Linked DNA regions of Thiorhodovibrio winogradskyi. The protein of the gene in region 1 interacts with the protein of each later gene in a pairwise test. Links are inferred from orthologs where the notes say so. Each region holds a gene or a part of one and is shown on either strand. Other genes may lie near its edges. The genes, in order: rpe and dnaN.

The links.
Region 2: the proteins of rpe (region 1) and dnaN interact in binary tests that used the Escherichia coli proteins (3 or more experiments, as listed by UniProt). The link is inferred for Thiorhodovibrio winogradskyi from one-to-one orthologs.

What each region holds. Positions count from the first base shown.
Region 1 is NZ_CP121472.1:4,114,377-4,121,060, reverse strand. What follows is about bases 2,156-4,990. They hold rpe (ribulose-phosphate 3-epimerase), read left to right. Parts: upstream 2,156-3,142; coding sequence 3,143-3,838; downstream 3,839-4,990. Other genes in these bases: trpE (anthranilate synthase component I), read left to right, coding at 4,568-4,990; Thiowin_RS18760 (phosphoglycolate phosphatase), read left to right, coding at 3,882-4,571; Thiowin_RS18770 (hypothetical protein), read right to left, coding at 2,156-2,274. Outside these bases: Thiowin_RS18785 (hypothetical protein), read right to left, coding at 1-237; Thiowin_RS18780 (hypothetical protein), read right to left, coding at 234-878; Thiowin_RS18775 (DUF4198 domain-containing protein), read right to left, coding at 1,055-1,861; more of Thiowin_RS18770, read right to left, coding at 1,957-2,155; more of trpE, read left to right, coding at 4,991-6,073; Thiowin_RS18750 (HD-GYP domain-containing protein), read left to right, coding at 6,361-6,684. UniProt on the Escherichia coli protein: Catalyzes the reversible epimerization of D-ribulose 5-phosphate to D-xylulose 5-phosphate.
Region 2 is NZ_CP121472.1:152-6,789, forward strand. The notes cover bases 655-3,443. They hold dnaN (DNA polymerase III subunit beta), read left to right. Parts: upstream 655-1,388; coding sequence 1,389-2,498; downstream 2,499-3,443. Other genes in these bases: dnaA (chromosomal replication initiator protein DnaA), read left to right, coding at 655-1,211; Thiowin_RS25115 (AAA family ATPase), read left to right, coding at 2,564-3,034; gyrB (DNA topoisomerase (ATP-hydrolyzing) subunit B), read left to right, coding at 3,064-3,443. In the rest of the region: more of dnaA, read left to right, coding at 1-654; more of gyrB, read left to right, coding at 3,444-5,469; parC (DNA topoisomerase IV subunit A), read right to left, coding at 5,559-6,638. UniProt on the Escherichia coli protein: Confers DNA tethering and processivity to DNA polymerases and other proteins. Acts as a clamp, forming a ring around DNA (a reaction catalyzed by the clamp-loading complex) which diffuses in an ATP-independent manner freely and bidirectionally along dsDNA.

The DNA.
Region 1 (6,684 bases):
GATGGCGGCCACCCGCAGCGTCTCGCGCACCGCCTGGCGTGCGCTGCGCTGCTTAAGTTGCAGGGCGCGGATTTCCTGACCAGCCGCGCCAGAGGCGCCGATCACGGCGCCCATGATCGCCATTTGTGTTAAGTCCGCGCACAGATTACGCGGGGCGGGGCAGGGCGCCTGCATGGGTTGGCCCTGTGTGGTTTGAACTGGGCTGGGTTGGTGGGGAAAATTCGGTGGCTGGGTCATGTGTCCGTCTCCGCGGGCGCGGCCGCCTTGTCAGCATCTGACTTGCCACCGCCGAACAGCAGATTCCGCACCCCATCGTTACTCAGCAGCATCACCGCCGCGGCGCCGACCAAGGCGCCTTTCCAGAAGTCGGTATCCTCGAAATTCAATAGCCGCCCAAGACTGTTCAGCCCGTTGCCGCCGCTGGCGATTTCCTCGATGAACTCGGACATGCCGTTACGTTGGCCGTGGCCCTGGTGCCCGCTGGCCTGATGGTCTGACTGATGGCCGGAAGAATAGGAATGACCGGGATAGGGGGCATGATAGGGATCGTTCGGATAGGGCGCGCCCGGAGCCGCCGGTGTGGCCCAGCCAGGATAAGTGGGATGGGTCTGGTATCCGGGAGGCTGGTATCCGGGAGGGCTATATCCGGGAGGCAGGTATCCGGGAGCCCCGACGGCATGCGGCGGCAGCTCGCCGGGATGCGGTGGATTACCCGGATAGCCATACCCTGGATGCGGGTGGTGACCGTTGTGCGGAGAGAAGGTGGCTTGTCCAGGGCCAGGTTGGGCCCGCGTCTGGGAAGCGGCGCTAGGCTCGGGACCGAGCGTGGCCTTGGATTCGGAGTGCTCAGGCGGGCAGCCTGATGAATGCTCGCTCATTGCGGGTGTCTCCCGATGCAATTTTGTCAATACGGACCGCTTGGTCGGTGTCGGATTGCTCTGATGCGAAAAATAACAAGAATGATTGTTGATAGCAAGCTTGACTCAAGCCGCCCGAGCCATCATCCCCAGCCATCGCCGGCGGCGACTCGGGCCGACCAACGCCAGGGTTTGGATCAATCCTGGCCGGTGTTGAGCGTGCTGGCATTGATCCAGAGCACAGCGTCCTGGGATAACTCCTTGCCCTCATGCTCGTTGTCCGGACCCGAACCCAGGCAGGCGAAGCCCCAGACCCCGGGTCCTGGAATGCCAAAGGTAAACTCACCATCGGCATCGGTGATGGCGACAACAGCGGTTGCGGGCACATCGCCTTTGGATTCGGCCGAGGAGGCATTGGCCGCCATGTCGATCTCGGTGTTGATGTACTCGATCTCGCATTCCACACCCGGGACTGGCTTGCCATCGCGTAGCAGTTGACCGCTGAAAGTGCCGCCGGCGTAGACCTGATAGGGCTTGTTTAAAGGAATGATTTCTGTTTTCAGGCCGAGTGGCTTGTTCCAACCGGTTGGCATGCCGCCCTTGTTGATGATGGCCTTGGTGATTTGTTGAATATACACGTCCTCGCTTTCTTCATAGTAGGGGGCGGGGACCAGCACGAAACTATAATCGCCATTGCGGCGAACCTTATAGCTCGCCTCGTAGGCTTTCGCCTCGTTATGGCCACCTTTCCAGGTGATGGGTTTGAGGCTCCCCATGAGGTCGGTCTTCTCGCCCTTGAAGATGACGAAAAAGTCTTCCGGTTCGCCCATGTCCATCACATGGCCGTTTTCCATCGGGTGACCGAAAACCAGCTTGAAATTGATGTTACCGGGTTGCTCGAGCATGACCTCTGGCGTGTAGAGGAGTTGAAAATGGGCTTGGGCGACGCCGGTGCTGAGGGTGGCGGCTGCGGTCGCGGTGAGCAGAGCAGTTTTAAGCGTCACGGATGGTCTCCTGGTTAAAGATGGGCGGATAGAGATGTATTGCATGGATAAAAAGAGAATCGGAAAGGAACGCAAAAGCCTTTACGTGTGGGTCGTTACTCGAGGATATCCTTGCCGTTGATCTCGATGCTGTGACCGGGGCCGGCGTCGAAGACCACGCTGTATTCGCCTTCCGGCTTGTCGAACTCGAATTCGCTGTCCTCGCTCATCTCGCCCTCGATCAGGCTGTTGCCCTTGGTGTCGACAACCATGATGCCGACGCCGGAGGCGGAGGAACCATCTGAAAAGCCACCTTCACACAGGACGGTGCCGTCGCCCATGTCATAGCAGGCGCAGAGTGGAGTGTGAGCAAAGGCTGCGGTGGCGGTCAGCAGTGTGCTTGCGAGCAGGGAGGAAAAAACACTGAGGCGCATATCATTCTCCTGATTGAGTAAAGACGACCAGCAAGTCGAGGTTTAACGGGCACCGAGACTGGATGTTGGTGATGAATGCTGACAAGGCGACGGCACCCTGCTCCCCGTCTTCAGCAGGTATCGAACAAGCCGGGTGGAATGAGTTGACGGGTCGGAGCCGGCATCCATCAGCATCTGAGAGAAGATCTTAGACGAGTACATCAAGAAAGTAAATGCTATTCGGTCGCATTACTATTAATTAGGCTGGCTCGAGGTTGGGCAGACTGAGTGCTAGGGTTTGACGACACTGCACTAGATGCGCGGTCGCATGGCACGCGAAGGCTGTCAGGAAGGGTGAGTTCTGTCTCTTCTGCAAGGAACCGGTAGGGCTGTTCGGCGAGCTTGGGGTGCAGGCGGCGTGTGCTTGTTGTCCAGCGGGTTTGCCAGTAATTCCAAATTTGGGTGTTTCATCTGGTTAGAAGCGGCTTCCAGCCGCTTCATGACGCGCCAAGATGGCGGCGTCTACTGATCACCGGGTCAACAACCGGGTGCTGGAAAACGACATTTGGAATTGCTGGGTTTGCAGCCGCCATGATGCGCTCCTTGATGCGCTGTTATGATCACGCCAATGTCCACTTTGCACCGCGCCAGAAGCCGATATTCGACCAACCCCGGGCAGCTGCCGTCGTTGTTAGCCGCCGCAAGGGGCGTGCGTCAGGGCTGCTCGCACTAGCGCGCGGATGAAAAGCCGGCGGCAATCAGGTAAAGTAGCGGATTCTGATTTGTCCCTGAATGTTTGACGCGAGACCGCGATCTGGCGGTCCGTCGTCTTAATGCCCGCCAATTGCACCCACTCACTCTTACTCCAAATAGCCGCGGAGATCTCGTCATGGCCCCTCTTGCCGATCTGATCGCTCCCTCCATTTTGTCCGCCAACTTTGCCCGGCTGGGCGAGGAGGTCGACAACGTCCTTGCCGCCGGCGCGGACATTGTGCATTTCGATGTGATGGACAATCATTATGTTCCCAACCTGACCATCGGCCCGCTGGTGTGCGAGGCACTACGCAAGCATGGCGTGACCGCGCCCATTGACGTCCACTTGATGGTGAAGCCGGTTGATCGCATCGTTGGTGACTTCGCCGCCGCGGGCGCGACCTATATCACCTTCCACCCCGAGGCCAGCGAGCATATCGACCGCACGCTCCAGCTCATCCAGTCAGAGGGTTGCAAGGCGGGGCTGGTGTTCAATCCGGCCACGCCCCTGGATGCGCTGGAGTATGTGATGGAGCGCATCGACATGATTTTGCTGATGTCGGTCAATCCGGGCTTTGGTGGTCAGAGCTTCATCCCCTCGGCACTGACCAAATTGCGCCAGGCACGTGATCTCATCAAGGCCAGCGGGCGGGAGATTCGCCTGGAGATCGACGGCGGCGTGAAAGCCGATAATATCGGCGAGATCAAGGCCGCCGGGGCTGATACTTTTGTCTCTGGCTCGGGCATCTTCGGCAAGGGCTCGGACAGCGACCCCAACCGCTACGACAGCATCATCGCCAAGATGCGCGACGAGTTGGCCAAGGCCAGCTGAGCAGCGGGCCTTGACGTTTCCCCCTGTTGCCGCCAACCAAGCCATGTTGCCCAACAGCTTTCGCCCCGGCCTGGTGCTGGTCGACCTCGACGGCACCCTGATCGACAGCGTGCCGGACCTGACCTACTGTGTCGATCAAATGATGCACGAGCTTGGGCGCCCACCCCGGGGCGAGCAGGCGGTGCGCAACTGGGTGGGCAATGGCGTCGAACGGCTGGTCTCCCGCGCGCTGGCCGGCTCACTTGATGGCCGGCCCGGTGCCGAGGACTTCGCCCGGGCTTATCCCATCTTTGTCGAGCTTTACGCCCAGCACACCCACCAGAACTCGGTGCTTTATCCTGGTGTGCGCGAGGGGCTCGGCTGGCTGCGCGCCCAAGGGTATCGGCTGGGCTGTGTGACCAATAAGGCCGCCTGTTTTACCGAGCCCTTACTGACCCATTTCGATCTGCGTGGCCTGTTTGAAATCGTCATCAGTGGCGACAGCCTGCCGGAGAAAAAGCCCAGCGCCTTGCCATTGCTGCACGCGGCCGAGCATTTTCGGGTCGAGCCGAGTCAGGCGCTGATGGTGGGCGACTCCATCAGCGATGTGAAAGCGGCGCGCGCCGCTGGCTTTTTCATTGTGTGCATGAGCTATGGCTACAATCATGGCCAGGATATTCGCGACGCCCAGCCGGATGCCGTCATCGACGCCTTGCCGGAACTGGCCGGTCTGCTGGCCCAACAACACCCATGACGCCCGAGCACTATCGCGCCCTGGTGGCCCGGGGCTATAACCGTATCCCGCTGGTTTGCGAGGTCCTGGCCGATCTCGATACCCCGCTGAGCTGCTACCTCAAGCTGGCCGAGGGGCCTTATTCCTATCTGTTCGAGTCGGTGCAGGGCGGGGAGAAGTGGGGCCGCTATTCAATTATTGGCCTGCCGTGCCGTACCTTGCTCAAGGTGTTTGGACGCACTCTGCGCATCGAACGCGATGGCCAGTTGGTCGAGGAGATCGAGACCGAGGATCCGCTGGCCTGGATCGAGTCCTTCCAGCAGCGCTTCCGTGTCGCCGAGCATCCGGAAATGCCGCGTTTTGCCGGTGGTTTGGTTGGTTATTTCGGCTACGACAGTATCCGTTACATTGAGCCACGGCTGCGCGAGTGCCCAAATCCTGATCAGCTTGGCACGCCGGATATTCTGCTGATGCTGTCCGAGGAGGTGGTCGTGTTCGACAACCTGCGTGGTCGCATCTACATGATTGTGCATCTAAATCCGGATGCCGGCGATGATCTCGCCAGCGGCCATGCCCGCATCCAGGCGTTGGTGTCGCGCATGCAGCGCGGCGCGCCCCGGCATCCGACGGAGCAAGCACGGCGCATCAGCGAACAGGATTTTGTCTCTGGCTTCAGCCAGACGGGGTTCGAACAGGCGGTCACGCGCATCAAGGACTATATCCTCGCTGGCGACTGCATGCAGGTGGTGCTCTCGCAGCGGCTGTCCATTCCCTATGGTGCCCGTCCGCTCGACCTGTACCGGGCCTTGCGCGGTCTGAACCCCTCGCCCTATATGTATTTTCTCGACCTCGGCGGGTTCCAGATCGTCGGCTCCTCGCCCGAGATCCTGACCCGGCTCGAGGACGGCGTGGTCACTGTGCGTCCCATTGCCGGTACGCGTCGGCGTGGCTATACCGAGGAGGAAGACCGCGAGCTCGAGGCCGAGCTCCTGGCCGACCCCAAGGAATTGGCCGAACATCTGATGCTGATCGACCTCGGGCGCAACGACTGCGGCCGGGTGGCGGAAGTGGGCTCGGTGCGGATGACCGACCAGATGATGGTCGAACGCTACTCCCATGTGATGCACATTGTCTCCAATGTGACTGGCCAGCTGCGCGCGGGCATGACGGCCATGGATGTGCTGCGCGCCACCTTCCCGGCCGGCACTGTGTCTGGCGCACCCAAGATTCGCGCCATGGAGATCATTGACGAACTGGAACCCGTCAAGCGCGGCATTTACTCAGGCGCCGTGGGTTACATCGGCTTCAATGGCAACATGGACACGGCTATCGCCATTCGCACGGCGGTGATCAAGGATGGTGAGTTGCACATCCAGGCCGGTGCCGGCGTGGTGGCGGATTCAGTCCCGGAGTTGGAGTGGAAGGAAACCATGAACAAGGGCCGGGCCATTTTCCGCGCCGTGGCCATGGCTGAGGCGGGAATCGAACAGCATCCTTGCGTGGGGGATGACGCGCTGGAGTGATCACCCGATCCAAACAGGCCAGTTTGATGGCCACATATCTGATAATCCGAGCGCTGCAGAGTTCAGCTCTGGTGAAACGCGGATTCCAATCCCAAAACCCTGGCGGTGCTGATTGTTGACCTTGAATGACAATAGGTTAGCATCTTTTGCGCGTAAAAAAAACACATAAAAGAGGGAGGAATCCTGGTTAACTGACGAAAAGCAGTGGTTGGAGTTTTAGGTTTTCGTGTAGGATTGGCGACATTGGTTGATGGCGATGACGATCTCTATCCGCCCTCTGGTGTGCAATGATCAAGAAAATCCTTACCGAACAGCTTCGCCCAGGCATGTACATCCATGATCTCAATTGTGGGTGGTTGGACCATGCGTTTCTGAGTAGTAGATTCGCTGTCAAGAATCACGCGGTCATTGCCAAGATTCGTAAGACGGGTGTTAGGGAACTCTATATCGATACCGAGAAGGGTTCGGATGTTGCCGACGCGCGCACCCAGCAGGAAGTCGAGCAAGAACTCGATGACGAGATCGGTGCCATTGTCGAGAATCAAGCCGATGAACTGACCGAGGTTCCATTGCACGAAGAGCGCGCGCGAGCGGAGTGGGTTCTGCGGCAG
Region 2 (6,638 bases), 4.1 Mb from region 1 along the record:
TTACCCATTATGGGGAAATTATTCTTGAACTGAGCAAATCTCTTAGTCACGGAGAAATAGAAAATGTTCAGTTTGAAATCGGCGCCCGGGGGGACGATCATTCAAGACCACATAACTCTGTTGGAGTACAGGCTCGCTCAAACCAAAAATCAAGCCCGGGGAAAAGTAGTCCGCTTGAAGAACGGAGGCGCTTGGCAAACTTGTCTGCTGAGTTTCGATTCGATACCTTTGTGGAAGGTAAATCAAATCAAATTGCGCGAGCTGCATCAATGCAAATTGCTTGTCATCCTGGAACTACTTATAACCCGCTTTATATTTATGGGGGAGTTGGCCTTGGAAAAACACATCTTATGCAGGCTGTAGGTAACACAATTCTTGAAAGGAATAGCGAGGCATCTATTGTTTACGTTCATTCAGAACGTTTTGTTTCAGATATGATTAAATGCCTTCAGCATAATCGAATGGATGACTTCAAGGCAAAATATCGGGCAGTCAATGCCCTTCTAATTGATGATGTGCAATTTTTTGCTGGCAAGGATCGTTCACAAGAAGAATTTTTTCATACCTTCAATGCTTTGTTTGAAACTGGTCAGCAAATTATTCTTTCCAGTGATCGGTTTCCAAAAGAAGTTAACGGCCTTGAGGAACGACTAAAATCTCGGTTTGGTTGGGGTTTAACCGTTGCAATTGAACCTCCTGATCTTGAAACGCGAGTGGCAATCCTTCAAAGTAAGGCGAATTTATTTGGTATCCATCTCCCGGAGGATGTCGCTTTTTTCGTAGCAAAACGTCTTCGTTCCAACGTTCGAGAACTTGAAGGGGCACTTCGGCGCTTAGGTGCGAACTCTAGCTTTACTGGTGTTCCAATAAATTTGGAATTCGCAAGATCCGCATTGCACGACATGCTTATTGCCCAGGATAAGCAAGTGACGATTAATAATATTCAAAAAATGGTAGCTGAATATTTCAAGATTAGAACTTCGGATTTACTCTCAGCCAAGCGCACTCGGTCCATTACCCGTCCACGACAGATTGCTATGGCACTGGCAAAAGAACTAACCAAAAACAGCCTACCTGAAATTGGTAAAGCATTTGGTGGGCGAGATCACAGCACAGTGATACATGCAGCTAAAAAAGTTCAGGAATTGAGAAGTCAAGATTCACTCTTTGACGAAGATTTTAAGAACCTGTTGAGAATTATGACATCATAGTTGTGGATAACTACGGTATAAAGTGAGGAATCAATTCATGCACATTTTATTCACAGTTTATTTGTTACTTCTTGCACGATGTTTTGAGGAGCTTAAAATATTGAAATTACGTATAATTCTTGATTAATATGAGATATGCCAAGGCATCTACTATAACTACTAGGTATTAATATTATTATGAAGATAGAAGTATATCGTGACCATCTGATTCCAGCTCTGATCAGCGTTGCCTCTGTAGTGGAACGGCGGCAAACCCTTCCAATTCTAAGTAATTTGCTGGTTAAGACTTTGGAAAATAGTTTAGTTTTGACGGCAACGGATCTGGAATTACAGATTTCATGCAATGTTGAGGGAACGATTGATGTGCCAGGTGCGATTACTTTGCCGGCAAAAAAACTTGCAGATATATGTAAAGCGCTTCCAGACAATAGTGTTATCAAGCTTGAAGTCGCTGATAAACGCGCAATAATACGTTGCGGACCTAGTCGTTTTATGTTAAGCACGATGCCTGCTGAAGATTATCCTGGACTGGAGGGAGATTCAGTCCATCAAAGTTTTGAAATTGATACAGAACTATTATGTAGGATGTTTGAGTGTACCAGTTTCGCAATGGCACATCAGGATGTACGTTATTATTTAAATGGTTTGTTGGTGCAAATTCATTCTGGGAAGCTTGTTTTGGTGGCTACTGATGGCCACAGATTGGCAAAATCAGAACTATTAATGCCGGCCTTGGATGCTTGGGAACAGGAGAAGCAATTGATATTCCCGGCTAAAACGGTTTCTGAACTAAAACGCATGCTAGGGGGAAAATTTGGAGCAACAACAATATTTGAAATTGGTGATCGTTCTGTTGTTATTCGAATTGGTAAAAATGTTTTAACTACCAAACTAATCGATGGTCGATATCCTGATTATGAACGCGTTATTCCATATTCACTTAAGTATACAACTACTATTGATAGAGAGACTCTCAGAAATGCTTTGACAAGAACCGCGGTTCTTTCTTATGAAAAGCAAAAAGGAGTTCGTATGACCTTTGCGGATGGATCTTTGAAGTTAGAGGTTAGCAATCCTGAGCATGAGGAGGCACAAGAAGATATACCGATTGTATTTAATGGTGATGATACAACCATAGGCTTCAATGTTAGTTATTGGCTCGATGTTTTAAATGCCATGACCGGGAATTTGGTAGAGGTTCGATTTTCAGATTCTGAAGTCAGTTCAATATTAGTTGACCCTGAATCAGATGGAGAACTTTATGTAGTAATGCCAATGCGGATTTAACCTATCAGGGGAAAATTTTTTTATTGATTTTGATGAACTTTTCTGTTGTTTGTCATGGTTGTTTCATGTGGCTTGAGATCCTTCAAGGTGAGGGGATTCGCAATTTAGCACCATTTAATATAGAGTCGAAAAAGGGAGTCAATCTTGTTCTTAGTAATAATGGGGCATGTAAGACAACCTTCCTTGAGGCAGTTTGTTTTTTAACCCATGGAGGAACTTTTCGAGGAAAAAAGTATGGACAGATGCTGAATACCAATGTAAGTGATAGGAAACGTGGTTTTACTTTTTTGGGGCCTGATCGATCTGATCTACAGATCTGGCATAAAAGTCATACTAAGCTGGTTCTCGAGGAGAAAAGGCTCACGTTTTTTTTACTGCATTGGATGATCCTGAGATTGAGTGCGATAAGGTGTTTCACGTGGAACAAGGTCGTATCCGTAGTGCTGATGGCAAGCTTTGACTTTGTGCACAATCATAAAAAATACTCGATGTTTGGCAGCGATTGCTGCGTTTTTAGCGTTATAATGTTTAATTAACTGGCCAACTTACTGACGTTTTAGACTCGATGGGTTACGATTCCACAAATATTCAGGTTCTTCGTGGACTGGATGCTGTTCGCAAGCGGCCCGGGATGTATATCGGTGACACTGATGATGGTACCGGACTACATCATATGGTTTTTGAAGTTGTTGACAATTCTATTGATGAGGCCTTGGCTGGATATTGCAATGAAATTAGAGTGATTGTGCATCCAGATGGATCTGTTTCTGTCACAGATAATGGACGAGGGATCCCGGTTGATATTCATACCGAGGAGAATCGTTCAGCGGCGGAAGTCATTATGACGGTGCTCCATGCAGGGGGTAAGTTTGATGATAATTCGTATAAAGTATCAGGAGGTTTGCATGGTGTAGGTGTATCTGTTGTCAATGCGCTTTCCGAGACTCTTGAGTTGCGGATATGGCGAGATGGGACACTCTATGGACAAAAGTATCATATGGGTGTGCCTGAACAGCCATTAACAGCAATTGACAAAGTAGAATCATCGGGTACTGAGATTCGCTTTAAACCTTCTAAGGAAGTGTTTTCTGACTGTGAGTTTCATTATGATATTTTGGCAAAGCGTCTACGTGAATTGTCGTTTTTAAATTCAGGTGTACGTATTCAGTTACGTGATGAGCGGGTCGACCGAGAAGATGTTTTTGAATATAAGGGTGGTATTAAAGCATTTGTTGAACATTTGAATCGTAATAAAACAGCGATTCATAGTTCGGTCATCTATTTCACAGATGAGAGAAATGATCATGTCGTTGAAATAGCTTTACAATGGAATGAAAGCTATCAAGAGACCATATTTTGCTACACTAATAATATTCCACAAAAGGACGGTGGTACCCATTTAGCTGGTTTCCGTGCTGGTTTAACACGTACGCTGAACCAATACATCGAACGAGAAACATTGGATAAGAATCAAAAATCTCGACCAATTGGAGATGATGCCCGTGAAGGACTCACGGCTGTTGTCTCAGTTAAGGTACCAGATCCAAAGTTTTCATCTCAAACAAAGGAAAAGCTTGTTTCTTCTGACGTTAAGCCAATTGTTGAAGCTTCTTTTAGTGAACACTTGAATATATTCCTTGAAGAGAATCCCACTGAAGCTAAAATAATTGCTAATAAGATGCTGGAGGCAGCACGTGCCCGTGAGGCAGCTCGAAAAGCACGTGATATGACACGTCGCAAAGGCGTTTTGGATGTAGCAGGTTTACCTGGAAAGCTTGCTGACTGTCAAGAAAAAGATCCAGCTGGATCAGAGCTCTTTATAGTCGAGGGTGATTCTGCTGGTGGATCTGCTAAACAAGGTCGAGATCGTGCTTTTCAGGCAATTCTCCCTTTAAAAGGAAAAATTCTAAACGTTGAGAAGGCAAGGTTCGACAAAATGTTATCTTCGGCCGAGGTGGGTACCTTGATTACTGCCTTGGGCTGCGGTATTGGTCGCCAGGAATACGATCCGGAGAAACTGCGTTATCACCGCATCATTGTGATGACCGATGCTGATGTTGATGGCGCGCATATAAGAACCTTGCTGTTGACGTTCTTTTATCGGCAAATGCCCGAATTAATCGAAAGAGGGCATATTTATATCGCACAACCACCTCTTTATAAAGTTAAGCGAGGAAAACAAGAGGATTATCTTTTAGATGATGTAGAGTTGAGTGTATCCTTGCTTCGTGCTGCCTTGGATAACACTAGACTATACCTTAGGGCTGATACTCCACCGATGTCCCCCATGGTCCTCGAAGAACTAACGAGGGAATTTCAAGTCTATCGTGCAATCATTGCTCGATTATCGAACCGTTACGATTCACTTTTCCTCGTTGAACTTTTAAATCTGCCTCGACTTACCTTGGATTCATGGAATGATGAAACGACTCTTAGACCATGGATTGAGTTATTGTCGGAGCGTTTAAGGCTTAATTGTGAGACATCGGTCGATTACCACGTGTCAATTCACAGCGATGGGAATATCGAGCAAACTGGCCTAGAAATAATTCGTTCGGTTCATGGTGTTCCAGAAAGTCGTATTGTTTCATTTGAGTTTTTCTTGTCAGCGGATTATTTAAAAATTGCTGCCTTAAGTGAAAAACTTGATGGTTTGGTGGGGCCAGGCGCGCGAGTCGAAAGGGGTGATCGGAGTACAGATATTTCCACATTTATCAGCGCTTACGACTGGCTATTTGGTGAAGCTAAACGCGGTTACCAAATTCAGCGGTACAAAGGTTTGGGAGAAATGAATCCAGGGCAGCTTTGGGAAACAACCATGGATCCTGAATGTCGTCGACTATTACGGGTAACAATTGAAGATGGAGTCGCTGCTGATCAGATTTTTACAACCCTGATGGGAGATCAGGTTGAGCCGCGAAGGGAATTTATAGAAAGAAATGCCCTTGAAGCGGGAAACATAGACGTCTGATTTTACTTAGCAATCATTATTATTATAATGTTTTAGTAAAACAAGACTAGTTCAGATTTACATCAGAATCCATAATTGCGTACATTTTGTTAATCGACGACTAAACGATCAACACGTCGAAAGCCGCGCGGTAGCAATGCACCGCGACGGCCACGCTCCCCTTGATAGTGCAATTGGTCTGATGGTTTAAGACGGAATTGCCGTTGGTTCGCTTCAATAATAAGAGTTTGATCATTCTGGACTACGGCAAGACCACTTACGCGCTCACCCTCGTTGTTTAGGTTAGGTGACGGGATAGTGATCATACGATTACCCTTTCCCTTAGCGAGCCCAGGTAAATGTGAAACTTTGAATATAAGTAAATGTCCAGAGTTAGTAGCAACGGCTATCCAAGCATTTTTGGCATTTAAAACTTGAACTGGTCTGAGAAGTTGGGCGCCATCTGGCAAATGGATAACTAATTTCCCTGATTTTGTCTTGGCGATTAGGTTTTCTGTCGAGCAGATAAATCCATAACCTTGGTCTGACGCCAAAACATAGTATATTTGAGGTTCTCCGCTTATAACCGCCTTAAATATTGCACCAGCTGGTGGTTCTAAACGTCCGGTCAATGGCTCTCCTTGCCCTCGTGCTGAAGGTAGGCTGTTTGCTGGTAATGAGTAGGCACGTCCAGTTGAATCAAGGAAAACAGCATTCTGTTGACTTCGCAAATGTGCTGCCATTGCAAAGCCATCTCCACTTTTGTATGTCAGTGCAAGGGGATCTATCTCATGGCCTTTGGCTGCTCTCACCCACCCTTTTTCTGAGAGTACGACAGTCAGGGGTTCGCTTGGCATGACTTCAATGTCTGTAAGTGCGGTGCCTGCATCTCTTTCTGCGATAGGTGAACGTCGCGAATCCCCAAATTTCTCAGCGTCTTGTGTGATTTCTTCAATAATCAATTGCGTCAACGCTTGCTGATTTCCAAGTAAGAGTGAGATCTCTGCTTGCTCTTTTTTGTGCTGATGTTCTTCAGCGCGGATATTAACTTCTTCGAGTCTAGCAAGTTGACGTAATCTGGTATTTAAAACGTAGTCTGTCTGTGCTTCGCTCAGGTTAAACCTATCCATGATGATAGGTTTTGGCTCATCTTCGTTGCGGATAATACGTATAACTTCATCAATGTTGAG